Linked DNA regions of Halorhodospira halophila SL1. The protein of the gene in region 4 binds, or shares a complex with, the protein of the main gene of each other region. Links are inferred from orthologs where the notes say so. Each region holds a gene or a part of one and is shown on either strand. Other genes may lie near its edges. The genes, in order: HHAL_RS07300, accC, accB and accD.

Region 1 (3,203 bases), 420 kb from region 4 along the record:
CCGCCCCGGCCTATGACGACCGCGAGCTCCACCTCCCAGTCCAGCTCGCTGGTGACGGACGGGTCGAGGATGAAATCGTCGTAGGGACCGGCGACACTGGTTGTTGCCTTGGTGAAGACCACCGGGGCTTCGGGCAGGGCGAGCTCATCGCCCTTGGCCTGCTGGGATTCCCGGGCGTGGTCGGCGTAGTTCAGCCCGAGGCAGATCACATTGCGCGGTGGGTGTGGCAGAGGCGCGAGGAAGGTCAGGGCCTCGGCGGTGACCCGTGGCCAGTCGTAGCCGGCTTCGGGGACGGTGCCGGCGCATAGGTGTTCACCCAGATCCCCGGGAGTGGGGGATACCGCCCAGCGGTCGCCCTGCTCGTGAACGGCGATCCGGGAAACGCCTTGATGACGGACGGTGGTGATGCGCATGGTGCCGTTTCCGCGTGTGGGGTTGCGATCGGGCCTGCCAATCGCCATTGTCCCGCAAATGGCGCCGTGCGTCGACGGTGGTGCACTCGGGGCCATCGGAGGAGGGGTGTAGATGCACGATCACGCTGGCGATGGCCCCCTGGAACGGCGGGTGCTTGAGGCCATTCGGCGAGTGGCTGCAGTCTTCGCCGATCCGCTCCTGGCGCCGCTGGATGCTGGCGCCGATGGTGTGGCCGAGCGCCCGCCTGCGGAAGGTGACGAGCAGCCCGAATATGTGCTGGCGTTGACCAGCACCGCCGGATGCCGGGTCGAGGTGCGCATTCCGGAGGCGGATCTGCTGGCGCTGGAGGGAGATGGCGTTGCCCATTCGGTCTATCAGACCCTGGTGCGTGAGTGCGGCGCCCACCTGGCCGAGCGCGAGACGCTGATCGTCACCACTCGCGGGCGTCCGGGTCCGGGCCAGTTGTTCCGTGTTTATCGACAGCGGCTCGGGTAGGCCAACCCGCCGTCCCCACAGGGGTTTCGCTTCTGGTAAGGTACGGCCAGCACGCAGGCTGCCTGCGGTATTCGCCCGCCCATCCGAGAGGTCAACGGGGAGCTCATGACCAAGAACTTTCTGGATTTTGAGCAGCCGATCGCCGAACTTGAGGCCAAGATCGAAGAGCTGCGCAACGTCGGCCAGGATTCCGAGGTCAACATCAACGAGGAGATCCAGCGCCTCGAGGCCAAGAGCCGCTCGCTGACGGAGAAGATCTTCTCCTCGCTGAGCGCCTGGCAGATCGTGCAGCTGGCCCGTCACCCCGAGCGCCCCTACCTCTTCGACTACATCGAGCGCATCTTCACCGATTTCCAGGAGTTGCACGGGGATCGGGCCTACGCGGACGATGCCGCGATCGCCGGCGGCGTGGCCCGTTTCGACGGGCGGCCGGTGATGGTTATCGGGCAACAGAAGGGGCGGGATACCAAGGAGAAGGTGCGCCGCAACTTCGGTATGCCCCGTCCCGAGGGGTACCGCAAGGCGCTGCGGCTGATGCGCATGGCCGAGCGCTTCGGGCTGCCGATCTTCACCTTCATCGATACGCCGGGCGCCTATCCCGGGGTCGGGGCCGAGGAGCGCGGACAGAGCGAAGCTATCGCCCGCAATCTTGCCGAGATGGCCCAACTGCGCGTGCCGGTGATCTGCACGGTGGTGGGTGAGGGCGGATCGGGCGGGGCGCTGGCAATCAGTGTCGGCAACCGGCTGCTGATGCTGCGCTACTCGGTCTATTCGGTGATCTCGCCCGAGGGGTGCGCCTCAATCCTGTGGAAGAGTTCGGAGCGGGCCGCCGATGCCGCCGAGGCGATGCAGATGGCGGCCGAACGGCTCCACGACCTGGGCATCGTCGATCGCGTCATCCCCGAGCCGCTGGGCGGTGCCCACCGCGATTACGAAGCCATGGCCGAGACGCTGCGCGAGGCGCTCCGCGAGGAGTGGGCGCGGGTCGGCCAGATGAGCCCGGATGAACTGGTGGCGGACCGCCACCAGCGCCTTGCCGCGATCGGCCAGCCCCAGGGGTAACGGCCGTGCTGGACCGCCGGGTGCTGGTGGCTCGATTGCTGGGCCTGGCGCCCGCGGCCGCGGCTTACCGCGTCGCGTTCAGCGGCGGGCGGGACTCCACCGCTTTGCTGCATGCCCTTGCCGAGGTTCGCGACCGGCTTCCGGCCCCCTTAGCCGCTGTCCACATCGATCACGGTCTGCATCCCGAATCGGCCCGCTGGGCCGAGGCGTGTGAGAGCGTCTGCGAGCGCCTCGGGGTGGGGCTGGAGTGTCGCCGCGTGGTGGTTCCGCCGTCGGCCGGTCAGGGGCTGGAGGCTGCGGCCCGCGAGGCTCGCTATCGAGCCTTCGGCGAGCTCTTGGCCGCGGGGGACTGCCTGGTTCTGGCCCACCACGCTGATGATCAGGCGGAGACCTTTCTGCTCCGGGCGCTGCGCGGTGGGGGGTTGCACGGTCTCTGTGCCATGCCGGCCTGGCGGCCGCTGGGACGGGGCCGGCTGGTGCGTCCCCTGCTGGAGGTGCCGCGCACGGCGCTGACCGCCTACCTGCAGTCCCGGTCCCTGGACTGGATCGAGGATCCGGCCAACCGAGATCCCGCCCATGACCGGGTCTATCTGCGCGAGCGGGTGCTGCCGGTGCTCGCTGCACGTTGGCCGGATGCCACCGGACACCTGCAGTCGGCAGTGGCCTCGTTGCAAGCGGATCAGGCCCTGCTGGGCGGGTATCTGGACCGTGATCTGGCGACGGCGCGTGCCGCCGATGGCCGCCCCGCGGTGGCGGAGCTGCGGCGCCTCATGCCGTATCAGCGTCAGGCGGTGGTACGGCACTGGTTGGTCTGCTCTGGCTATCGCCCGCCACCGGGGCGCCGCTTGGCCGCCGGCGTGCAGGCGCTGATCGAGTCGGGCCCGGATGCCCAGCCGGAGTTGCGGTGGACGGATGGGTGCATCCGGCGCTATCGGGGGCGGCTCTACCTGTTGGCTGCCGTCCCGCCGCCTGCAGATCCCGAGCCGCGCCCGCAGGCCTGGGCCGGGCAGGGGCGGCTGATCCTCGCCGGCGGGGCGTTGTCCGCGCAGTGGAGCCCGGCGGGGATCGATCCCGAGCGGCTGGCGCACGGGGTCACGGTGGTCTTTCGCAGCGGGGTGCTGGAGGTGGCGGCGCGGCGCCGGCTGCAGCGGCTGTACCAGCGTCTCGGCGTGCCGCCGTGGGAGCGCGATCGGGTGCCGCTGCTGTTCGCGGGCAGCCGCCCCGTGGCCGTG
Region 2 (3,170 bases), 590 kb from region 4 along the record:
CGGCTGGCAGCCGCCGCGGCGCGGCGGCGGCGGAGGCACCGGCGTCCTGGCCGGCGTCGGCGGCGGCATCGGGACGCTGTCGGCCATGGTGGGGGTCAGCGGCGGCACGGTGACGGTCCCCTACCTGGTCTGGCGCGGCGTAGCCATGCACCGGGCTGTGGGGACGTCTTCGGCCACTGCGCTACCGCTGGGCCTGACCGGTGCGCTGGGATACTTGATGGTGGGGTGGGGGCACCCGCAGCTGCCGTCGGGTGCCACCGGCTACATTTACTGGCCGGCGTTCGCCGGGGTCGTCGCCGCCAGCCTGCTGGCCTCTTCGCTGGCCGCGCGCCTGGCCCACCGCGTCCCCGCCCGGCAGCTGCGCCGGCTGTTCGCCGCAGTGCTGCTGGTCGTGGCCCTGCGGCTGCTGCTCAGCTGACCTAGAACCGCACCCGCACCCCGAGGTGGAGGTTGTTGTCCAGGGTCTGATTGCTACCCCCGGACATGCGCAGGCGCAGGTAGCGGAACCCGAGGTAGGCGCTGGCCCGCGGGGTGAAGTCGAGTTCGTAGCGGATGTTGCCCTCGAAGACCCGCTTGGCACGCCCGAAGGCGGTGATGTTCGGCGCCACATGACCGCGGAAGACCAGCGCCTGGGGCACCTGGGCGGGAATGCTGATGCGCGCGGAGCCACCCAGCGCCAGGGCGCCAACGGTGCGCTCGGGCTCGTCGGCGTAGATCAGATACCCCTTGGCGCCGGCGCCGAACTGCAGCGGGCTGAACCCCTCGGCCGGCGGCCCGGTGACGTGGACGATGCCGCTGAGGGCGACGTCGCCGTCGTCATTGAAGAAGAGGCTCCCGCCCAGATCCGCATCCTCGACGTACATATCCTCGGTGGGGGGGAAATAAAGGCCCACCTCGGCGGCGTCGTCGTGAAGATTGACGTCCAGCTCCCGCGCCATCGGGGCTGTCGCCCACATGGCCAGGGCCGCCACCGCCGCGATCCGCTTGATCATGCTCGTCTCCCCACCGGGTTTGCCCGCCTGCCCCCATTACAGGGCGTCGCCGCACCGTGGTGCAAGCCTCAATCGAGGGCGAGCTTCTTCTCCAGATAGTGGATGTCGGTCCCGCCGGCGCGGAACGCGGCATCCCCGATGATCTCCTGCTGCAGCGAGATATTGGTACCGATACCGCTGACCACGATCTCGGAGAGCGCCGTGCGCATCCGCGCCAGGGCGCTGTCACGGCTCGGACCGTGGGTGATCAGCTTACCGATCATGGAGTCGAAATACGGCGGCACCGCGTAGCCGGTGTAGACGTGGGAATCGACCCGCACCCCGGGGCCGCCCGGGGCGTGGAAGTGATCGATGGTGCCCGGGCAGGGCATCAGCGTCTTCGGATCCTCGGCGTTGATCCGACACTCCACCGCGTGGCCCCGCACCTGGATGTCTTCCTGGCGCCAGCTCAGCGGCTCGCCCGAGGCGATGCGGATCTGCTCGGCAACCAGATCGCAGCCGGTGACCATCTCGGTGACCGGGTGCTCGACCTGGATGCGGGTGTTCATCTCGATGAAGTAGAACTCGCCGTTCTCGTACAGGAACTCGAAGGTGCCCGCGCCGCGATAGCCCATCTGCCGGCACGCCTCGGCGCAGCGTTCCCCGATGTCGCGCCGCTGCGCCTCGGTGATCCCCGGGGCCGGGGCCTCCTCGACCACCTTCTGATGCCGCCGCTGCATGGAGCAGTCGCGCTCACCGAGGTGGATGGCGTTGCCGTGGTGGTCGGCGAGCACCTGCACCTCGATATGGCGCGGCTTCTCCAGGTACTTCTCCATGTAGACGGTACCGTCGCCGAAGGCGTTCTCGGCCTCGCCGCGGGTCAACGACACGGCATTGAGCAGCGCCGCCTCGCTGCGCACCACGCGCATGCCCCGGCCGCCGCCGCCCGAGGCTGCCTTGATCATGATCGGATAGCCGATCTCGGAGGCGATGCGCAGCGTCTCATCGGGATCGTCGTCAGGGACCGGGCCATTGGAGCCGGGCACGCACGGCACGCCAGCCTCCTTCATGGCGCGGATCGCCGAGACCTTGTCGCCCATGGTGCGGATGCTCTCCGCCCGCGGTCCGATGAACACGAAGCCCGACTGCTCGACCCGCTCGGCGAAATCGGCGTTCTCGGAGAGGAAGCCGTAGCCGGGGTGGATAGCAGTGGAATCGGTGACCTCGGCGGCGGCGATGATCGCCGGGATGTTGAGGTAGCTGTCGCGGACGTTGTTCGGCCCGATGCAGACCGACTCGTCGGCCAGACGCACGTGCTTGAGCTCGCGATCGGCCGCGGAGTGGACGGCGACACTGCGGATACCCAGCTCACGACAGGCGCGCAGGATGCGCAGCGCGATCTCGCCGCGGTTGGCGATGAGGATCTTCTGCATGGTGCTCACTCAGTCGGAGATCAGGAACAGCGGCTGGTCGTACTCGACGGGCTGACCATTCTCGACCAGAACGGCGGTGATGACCCCGTCGCGGTCGGCCTCGATCTGGTTGAGCATCTTCATCGCTTCGACGATGCACAACGTATCACCGGCCTTGATCCGCTGCCCCTCCTCGACGAACGGCTTGGCCGTCGGCGACGGGGCCCGGTAGAAGGTCCCAACCATCGGCGAACGGATCGGCTCGCCCTCCGGCTCGTCCTCACCGGCTTCCTCGGGGTCGGCCGCGCCGGCGGCCGGCGCCCCGGCTGCAGCCGCCGGCGGAGCCGCGGCCGGCGCCGGAGCGGCGTAGGTCGGCTGCGGCTGCGGTGGCGGGTTGGGCGCATTGCGCGTGATCCGGACCGACTCTTCGCCCTCGGCGATCTCAATCTCGTGGACGCCGGACTCGTCGAGCAGCTCGATAAGACGTTTGATCTTGCGAATATCCATAGATCGACGAAACCCTGTGTTCAGGCCTGACCGCCCATGCGCCGGATGGCTGCACGGGCCGCGAAGTCATAGCCGTCCGCGCCGAGGCCGGTGATCACCCCCTCGGCGATGTCGGACAGATAAGAGTGTTGCCGGAACGCCTCGCGGGCGTGGACGTTGCTCAAGTGCACCTCGATGAACGGCAGCGCAACGGCAAGCAGCGCGTCGCGCAGACCGACACTGGTGTGCGTCAGGGCCGCGGGATTGATGACGATGAACTCGACGCCTTCATCCGCCGCGG
Region 3 (2,997 bases), 590 kb from region 4 along the record:
TATTGGTACCGATACCGCTGACCACGATCTCGGAGAGCGCCGTGCGCATCCGCGCCAGGGCGCTGTCACGGCTCGGACCGTGGGTGATCAGCTTACCGATCATGGAGTCGAAATACGGCGGCACCGCGTAGCCGGTGTAGACGTGGGAATCGACCCGCACCCCGGGGCCGCCCGGGGCGTGGAAGTGATCGATGGTGCCCGGGCAGGGCATCAGCGTCTTCGGATCCTCGGCGTTGATCCGACACTCCACCGCGTGGCCCCGCACCTGGATGTCTTCCTGGCGCCAGCTCAGCGGCTCGCCCGAGGCGATGCGGATCTGCTCGGCAACCAGATCGCAGCCGGTGACCATCTCGGTGACCGGGTGCTCGACCTGGATGCGGGTGTTCATCTCGATGAAGTAGAACTCGCCGTTCTCGTACAGGAACTCGAAGGTGCCCGCGCCGCGATAGCCCATCTGCCGGCACGCCTCGGCGCAGCGTTCCCCGATGTCGCGCCGCTGCGCCTCGGTGATCCCCGGGGCCGGGGCCTCCTCGACCACCTTCTGATGCCGCCGCTGCATGGAGCAGTCGCGCTCACCGAGGTGGATGGCGTTGCCGTGGTGGTCGGCGAGCACCTGCACCTCGATATGGCGCGGCTTCTCCAGGTACTTCTCCATGTAGACGGTACCGTCGCCGAAGGCGTTCTCGGCCTCGCCGCGGGTCAACGACACGGCATTGAGCAGCGCCGCCTCGCTGCGCACCACGCGCATGCCCCGGCCGCCGCCGCCCGAGGCTGCCTTGATCATGATCGGATAGCCGATCTCGGAGGCGATGCGCAGCGTCTCATCGGGATCGTCGTCAGGGACCGGGCCATTGGAGCCGGGCACGCACGGCACGCCAGCCTCCTTCATGGCGCGGATCGCCGAGACCTTGTCGCCCATGGTGCGGATGCTCTCCGCCCGCGGTCCGATGAACACGAAGCCCGACTGCTCGACCCGCTCGGCGAAATCGGCGTTCTCGGAGAGGAAGCCGTAGCCGGGGTGGATAGCAGTGGAATCGGTGACCTCGGCGGCGGCGATGATCGCCGGGATGTTGAGGTAGCTGTCGCGGACGTTGTTCGGCCCGATGCAGACCGACTCGTCGGCCAGACGCACGTGCTTGAGCTCGCGATCGGCCGCGGAGTGGACGGCGACACTGCGGATACCCAGCTCACGACAGGCGCGCAGGATGCGCAGCGCGATCTCGCCGCGGTTGGCGATGAGGATCTTCTGCATGGTGCTCACTCAGTCGGAGATCAGGAACAGCGGCTGGTCGTACTCGACGGGCTGACCATTCTCGACCAGAACGGCGGTGATGACCCCGTCGCGGTCGGCCTCGATCTGGTTGAGCATCTTCATCGCTTCGACGATGCACAACGTATCACCGGCCTTGATCCGCTGCCCCTCCTCGACGAACGGCTTGGCCGTCGGCGACGGGGCCCGGTAGAAGGTCCCAACCATCGGCGAACGGATCGGCTCGCCCTCCGGCTCGTCCTCACCGGCTTCCTCGGGGTCGGCCGCGCCGGCGGCCGGCGCCCCGGCTGCAGCCGCCGGCGGAGCCGCGGCCGGCGCCGGAGCGGCGTAGGTCGGCTGCGGCTGCGGTGGCGGGTTGGGCGCATTGCGCGTGATCCGGACCGACTCTTCGCCCTCGGCGATCTCAATCTCGTGGACGCCGGACTCGTCGAGCAGCTCGATAAGACGTTTGATCTTGCGAATATCCATAGATCGACGAAACCCTGTGTTCAGGCCTGACCGCCCATGCGCCGGATGGCTGCACGGGCCGCGAAGTCATAGCCGTCCGCGCCGAGGCCGGTGATCACCCCCTCGGCGATGTCGGACAGATAAGAGTGTTGCCGGAACGCCTCGCGGGCGTGGACGTTGCTCAAGTGCACCTCGATGAACGGCAGCGCAACGGCAAGCAGCGCGTCGCGCAGACCGACACTGGTGTGCGTCAGGGCCGCGGGATTGATGACGATGAACTCGACGCCTTCATCCGCCGCGGCGTGGATCCGATCGATGAGCTCGCCCTCATGATTGGACTGGGCGCTGCACAACTGCACGCCGGCCGCGTCGCAGATGGACCGCAAGCGGGTTTCGATGTCCTGAAGCGTCAGCCGTCCGTAGCGCTCCGGCTCGCGGGTCCCCAGTCGATTCAGATTGGGCCCGTGGAGTAACAACAGCTTGGGCATGACACGCGCTCACCCGACTCGCACCGCCCGCGATTCTGACTGAGCGCCGGAAGATTGTCTAGTTTTACGGTGATCCCGACACAATCCCGGCCGTTTCGCCGGGGATGCCTGCGACCGATTGTCCACGCCCACCGTCCACGCCGGCCGGCTACCCCGGCCGGCGTGGACCGCAACGTCCCAGACCCCCCGGTCACCCACCGAAGGCCTCGCGCGTGCGCTCGGCAAACGCCTCGGCGTCCTTGAAGCCGGCCACCCGGTACTCCGATTGCTCCTCGCCCTCGCCGTTGTAGAACAGGATCGCGGGAGGCAGATAGACGCCGTAGGCCTCCATCAGTTCCCGATCAGCATCGGTCATGTCGGTGACGTCGATGCGTACCTTCTCGGCGCCTTCAAGGGCCGCCTGGACCCGGTCATCCGGAAGCGTACGCTCCTCAAGCTGGACACAGTAGACGCACCACTCGGCCGAGAAGTCGATCACCACCGGGCGCCCCGCCTCGCGGGCCTCGTCAAGCAGCTCCTCAAGCTCATCGAGGGTCTCGACGTGCCGCCACTCCTCGAGCACCTGGGCGCGGGCCTGGGCGTATGGGTCGCCGGTGATCCCCACCCAGGGGCGCAGCGGGTCACCGGCACCGGTGACCGCCCCGAGGACCTGGGCAGCACCGGCTACCGCCAGCACGGCCGCCAGCGTGGCCCCGGCGCCCCGGGCCGGCACCGAACCACCGGTGCCGCGACTGCGCAGCAGCCGCCAGGCCAGCCACACCGCAGCCGCCAGCAGCAACACCGCCCAACCAG
Region 4 (3,231 bases):
GTTCGGTCATCCAGCACCCGGGCGAGCTCCTCCGCACCATCGGCATTATGCGCGACATCCAACAGCCACTCCAGTGACCCGGCCTCGATCCGCTCCAGACGCCCGGGCACCCGCACCCCATCCAGGAGCCTGGCGACGGCCGCCGCGTCCACGCCAACCGCCTCCGGCAGCTGAACGAGGGCGGCCAAGGCGGTAGCCACGTTGCCGCGCGCAGCGCACCCCGGGATCCCCGAGGCCGGCAGCCCCCCCCAGTGGTACTCGCCACAGCGCCACCACCAGCGCCCGTCGGCCTCGGCGGAGAACGTCCACTCCACCCCGGCCTGCGCGACCTCGGCGCCGACCTCCAGCGCCGACTGACGCAGCGCCGCCGGGGCGTCCTGCTGACCGATCACCGCCGGTCGCCCCTTGCGGAAGATGCCGGCCTTCTCGGCGGCAATCGCCTGCAGGTCGTCGCCGAGGAATTCGGCGTGGTCGCGGGCAATCCGGGTGACCACCGCCACATCCGCGTCGATGGCGTTCACAGCGTCCAGCCGCCCGCCCAGCCCCACCTCCAGGATCCAGACCCGAGCACCGCTGCGCGCAAAGAGATCGAAGGCGGCCAGGGTCGTATGCTCGAAATAGGTCAGACTGACGTCAGCGTCGCCCCGGGCCTCCTCGACCCGGCCCAGCGCCTTGACCAATGGGGCATCGGCCACCTCGACCCCGTCGAGGCGCATCCGCTCGTTAAAGCGCTGGAAATGGGGCGAGGTGTAGAGGGCTGTGCTCACCCCGAGACCGCGCAGCAGCGCCTCCAGGGTCCGCGCCACACTCCCCTTGCCGTTGGTCCCACCGACCGTAACCACCCGCGCCGCCGGGGCGAGGACACCAAGGCGCAGGCCCACGGCGGCCACGCGCTCCAGACCGAGGTCGATGGCCGTCGGGTGAGCCGCTTCCAGTCGGGCCAGCCAACCCTCAAGATCTGGCGGAGCGGCCGGCTGCGGCCTGCGGGCACCGTTCATGCGTTGCGGGGGTCGCCCTCGTCCTGGCTCTCACCAGCCTGATCCCCCGCCGCCCCAGCGGGCCCGGCCTCCTCGGCCGGCGCCTCGGGCTCTGCGCTCTCCGGCTCAGGGTCGACGGTTGCCGCGGGGGCGGGGGCCGGCGCCACCGAGACATCTCCGCCGAGCTTGCCCATCAGCGAGGCGATCTCGTCACGCATATCGCGCCGATCAACAATCATGTCGATGGCTCCGTGGTCGAGAAGGAACTCGGCCCGCTGGAAGCCTTCCGGCAGCGTCTCACGCACGGTCTGCTCGATCACCCGCGGTCCAGCAAAGCCGATCAATGCACCGGGCTCGGCGATGATGACGTCCCCCAGGGTCGCCAGACTGGCCGAGACACCACCCATGGTCGGATCGGTCAGTACCGAGATGTACGGTACGCGCGCCTCGTTGAGTCGCGAGATGGCCGCCGAGGTCTTGGCCATCTGCATCAACGAGAACAGCGCCTCCTGCATGCGGGCACCACCCGAGGCCGAGAAACAGACCAGCGGGATGTCGTTGGCCCGCGCCTCTTCGGCGGCGCGGCAGAAGCGTTCACCGACGATGGTGCCCATGGACCCGCCCATGAAGCCGAACTCGAAGGCGCAGACCACCACCGGCCGCTGATGCACGGCACCACGCATCGCCACCAGGGCGTCGTTCTCGCCGGTGGCCTTCTGCGCCTGGTTCAGACGATCCCGATAGCGCTTGCTGTCACGAAAACGCAGGAAATCCGACGGCTGCAGTTCTGCACCGATCTCAACCGCCTCGCAGGACTCGTCCAGAAACAGCCGCAGGCGCTGCCGGGCCGAGATCCGCATGTGCGCACCGCACTTCGGGCAGACCTCGAGATTGCGCTCCAGATCCGGGCGATAGAGGATCCCCTGGCAGGACTCGCACTTGGTCCACAGGCCCTCTGGAACACTGCGACTGCGCGGACCGGCGTCGGTCCGGATCCGCCGCGGCATGAGTTTCTGAAACCAGCTCACGAGTCACCCCCCGTCGTCGTGTCGTCCATCGCCCGGCGCAGGGCCAGGACGGCATCGCGCAGACGCTCGGGCAGATCCGCCGCCGCCCCGTGCTCACCAATCATACGCACCAACGCGCTGCCGACGATCACGCCGTCGGCACACGGCGCCAGTGCCGCGGCACTTTGCGGATCACGCACCCCGAATCCGACGGCCACCGGTAGATCGGTCACCCGACGGATGCCGGCGACCTGCTGCCCGACCAACCCGGCGTCCAGGTCCGCCGACCCGGTCACCCCCTTGAGGGCCACCGCGTAGACAAAACCGCCGGCCACCGAACAGACCCGCTCCACGCGTTCGGCGCTCGTATTGGGCGCCACCAGGTAGATCAGATCGACACCCTGGACCCGGGCCTCATCGGCCAACGCCCCGGCCTCCTCCGGCGGCAGGTCAACGGTGAGCAGGCCGTCGACGCCGGCGGCCGCCGCATCGCGAACGAAGGCGCGATAACCGGCAGCCTCGAGGATATTGGCGTAGCCCATGAAGACCACCGGCGTGTCCGGATCCTCCTCTCGGAAGCGGCGCACCACCTCGAACAGCCGCGCCGGCGTCGTGCCGGCCGCCAGGGCCCGGGCACACGCCGCCTGGATCACAGGACCGTCAGCCATCGGATCGGAGAACGGCACGCCAATCTCGATGACGTCGGCGCCGCCGGCCACCAGGGCGTGCATCAGGCGCACGGTGTCATCGGGCGACGGGTCGCCACCGGTGATGTAGGGAATCAAGGCCGTCCGGCCGGCGGAACGGCAGGCACGGAAACGTTCAGCGATGCGGCTCACAGCTCGATGCCCTCCTGCGCCGCGACCGTGGCGATGTCCTTATCGCCCCGCCCGGAGAGATTGACCACCAGCGCAGCGTCCGGGCCGAGTTCCGCGGCCAGGCGTTCCGCGTGGGCGACGGCGTGGGAGGTCTCCAGCGCCGGCAGGATGCCTTCGGTGCGGCTGAGCCGGTGGAAAGCGGCCAGGGCCTCGGCGTCGGTGACCGTCACATACTCGGCGCGCCCGGAATCCTTCAGCCACGCGTGCTCAGGGCCGACGCCGGGGTAATCGAGCCCGGCGGAGATCGAATGCGTACCGATGATCTGCCCCTCGTCGGACTCCATCAGGTAACTGCGCGCACCGTGGAGCACACCGGGGCGGCCGGCGTTGAGCGGGGCGGCGTGCCGGCCGGAGGCCAGGCCCTCGCCC

The links.
Region 1: the proteins of accD (region 4) and HHAL_RS07300 are in contact, whole or in part, in a solved structure (PDB 8UXZ), measured with the Escherichia coli proteins. The link is inferred for Halorhodospira halophila SL1 from one-to-one orthologs.
Region 2: the proteins of accD (region 4) and accC are in contact, whole or in part, in a solved structure (PDB 8UXZ), measured with the Escherichia coli proteins. The link is inferred for Halorhodospira halophila SL1 from one-to-one orthologs.
Region 3: the proteins of accD (region 4) and accB are in contact, whole or in part, in a solved structure (PDB 8UXZ), measured with the Escherichia coli proteins. The link is inferred for Halorhodospira halophila SL1 from one-to-one orthologs.

Annotation. Positions count from the first base shown.
Region 1 is NC_008789.1:1,554,543-1,557,745, reverse strand. The notes cover bases 22-2,992. They hold HHAL_RS07300 (acetyl-CoA carboxylase carboxyltransferase subunit alpha), read left to right. Parts: upstream 22-1,014; coding sequence 1,015-1,971; downstream 1,972-2,992. Other genes in these bases: tilS (tRNA lysidine(34) synthetase TilS), read left to right, coding at 1,977-2,992; HHAL_RS07305 (hypothetical protein), read left to right, coding at 526-909; HHAL_RS07310 (fumarylacetoacetate hydrolase family protein), read right to left, coding at 22-413. Also shown: more of HHAL_RS07310, read right to left, coding at 1-21; more of tilS, read left to right, coding at 2,993-3,203. UniProt on the Escherichia coli protein: Component of the acetyl coenzyme A carboxylase (ACC) complex. First, biotin carboxylase catalyzes the carboxylation of biotin on its carrier protein (BCCP) and then the CO(2) group is transferred by the carboxyltransferase to acetyl-CoA to form malonyl-CoA.
Region 2 is NC_008789.1:2,559,800-2,562,969, forward strand. Bases 233-3,170 are described here. They hold accC (acetyl-CoA carboxylase biotin carboxylase subunit), read right to left. Parts: upstream 2,405-3,170; coding sequence 1,061-2,404; downstream 233-1,060. Other genes in these bases: HHAL_RS11780 (sulfite exporter TauE/SafE family protein), read left to right, coding at 233-418; HHAL_RS11785 (YfaZ family outer membrane protein), read right to left, coding at 420-992; accB (acetyl-CoA carboxylase biotin carboxyl carrier protein), read right to left, coding at 2,414-2,890; aroQ (type II 3-dehydroquinate dehydratase), read right to left, coding at 2,911-3,170. In the rest of the region: more of HHAL_RS11780, read left to right, coding at 1-232. UniProt on the Escherichia coli protein: This protein is a component of the acetyl coenzyme A carboxylase complex; first, biotin carboxylase catalyzes the carboxylation of the carrier protein and then the transcarboxylase transfers the carboxyl group to form malonyl-CoA.
Region 3 is NC_008789.1:2,560,952-2,563,948, forward strand. What follows is about bases 1-2,765. They hold accB (acetyl-CoA carboxylase biotin carboxyl carrier protein), read right to left. Parts: upstream 1,739-2,765; coding sequence 1,262-1,738; downstream 1-1,261. Other genes in these bases: accC (acetyl-CoA carboxylase biotin carboxylase subunit), read right to left, coding at 1-1,252; aroQ (type II 3-dehydroquinate dehydratase), read right to left, coding at 1,759-2,205; dsbD (protein-disulfide reductase DsbD), read right to left, coding at 2,396-2,765. Outside these bases: more of dsbD, read right to left, coding at 2,766-2,997. UniProt on the Escherichia coli protein: This protein is a component of the acetyl coenzyme A carboxylase complex; first, biotin carboxylase catalyzes the carboxylation of the carrier protein and then the transcarboxylase transfers the carboxyl group to form malonyl-CoA.
Region 4 is NC_008789.1:1,973,160-1,976,390, forward strand. What follows is about bases 1-2,999. They hold accD (acetyl-CoA carboxylase, carboxyltransferase subunit beta), read right to left. Parts: upstream 2,006-2,999; coding sequence 995-2,005; downstream 1-994. Other genes in these bases: HHAL_RS09085 (bifunctional folylpolyglutamate synthase/dihydrofolate synthase), read right to left, coding at 1-998; trpA (tryptophan synthase subunit alpha), read right to left, coding at 2,002-2,823; trpB (tryptophan synthase subunit beta), read right to left, coding at 2,820-2,999. Outside these bases: more of trpB, read right to left, coding at 3,000-3,231.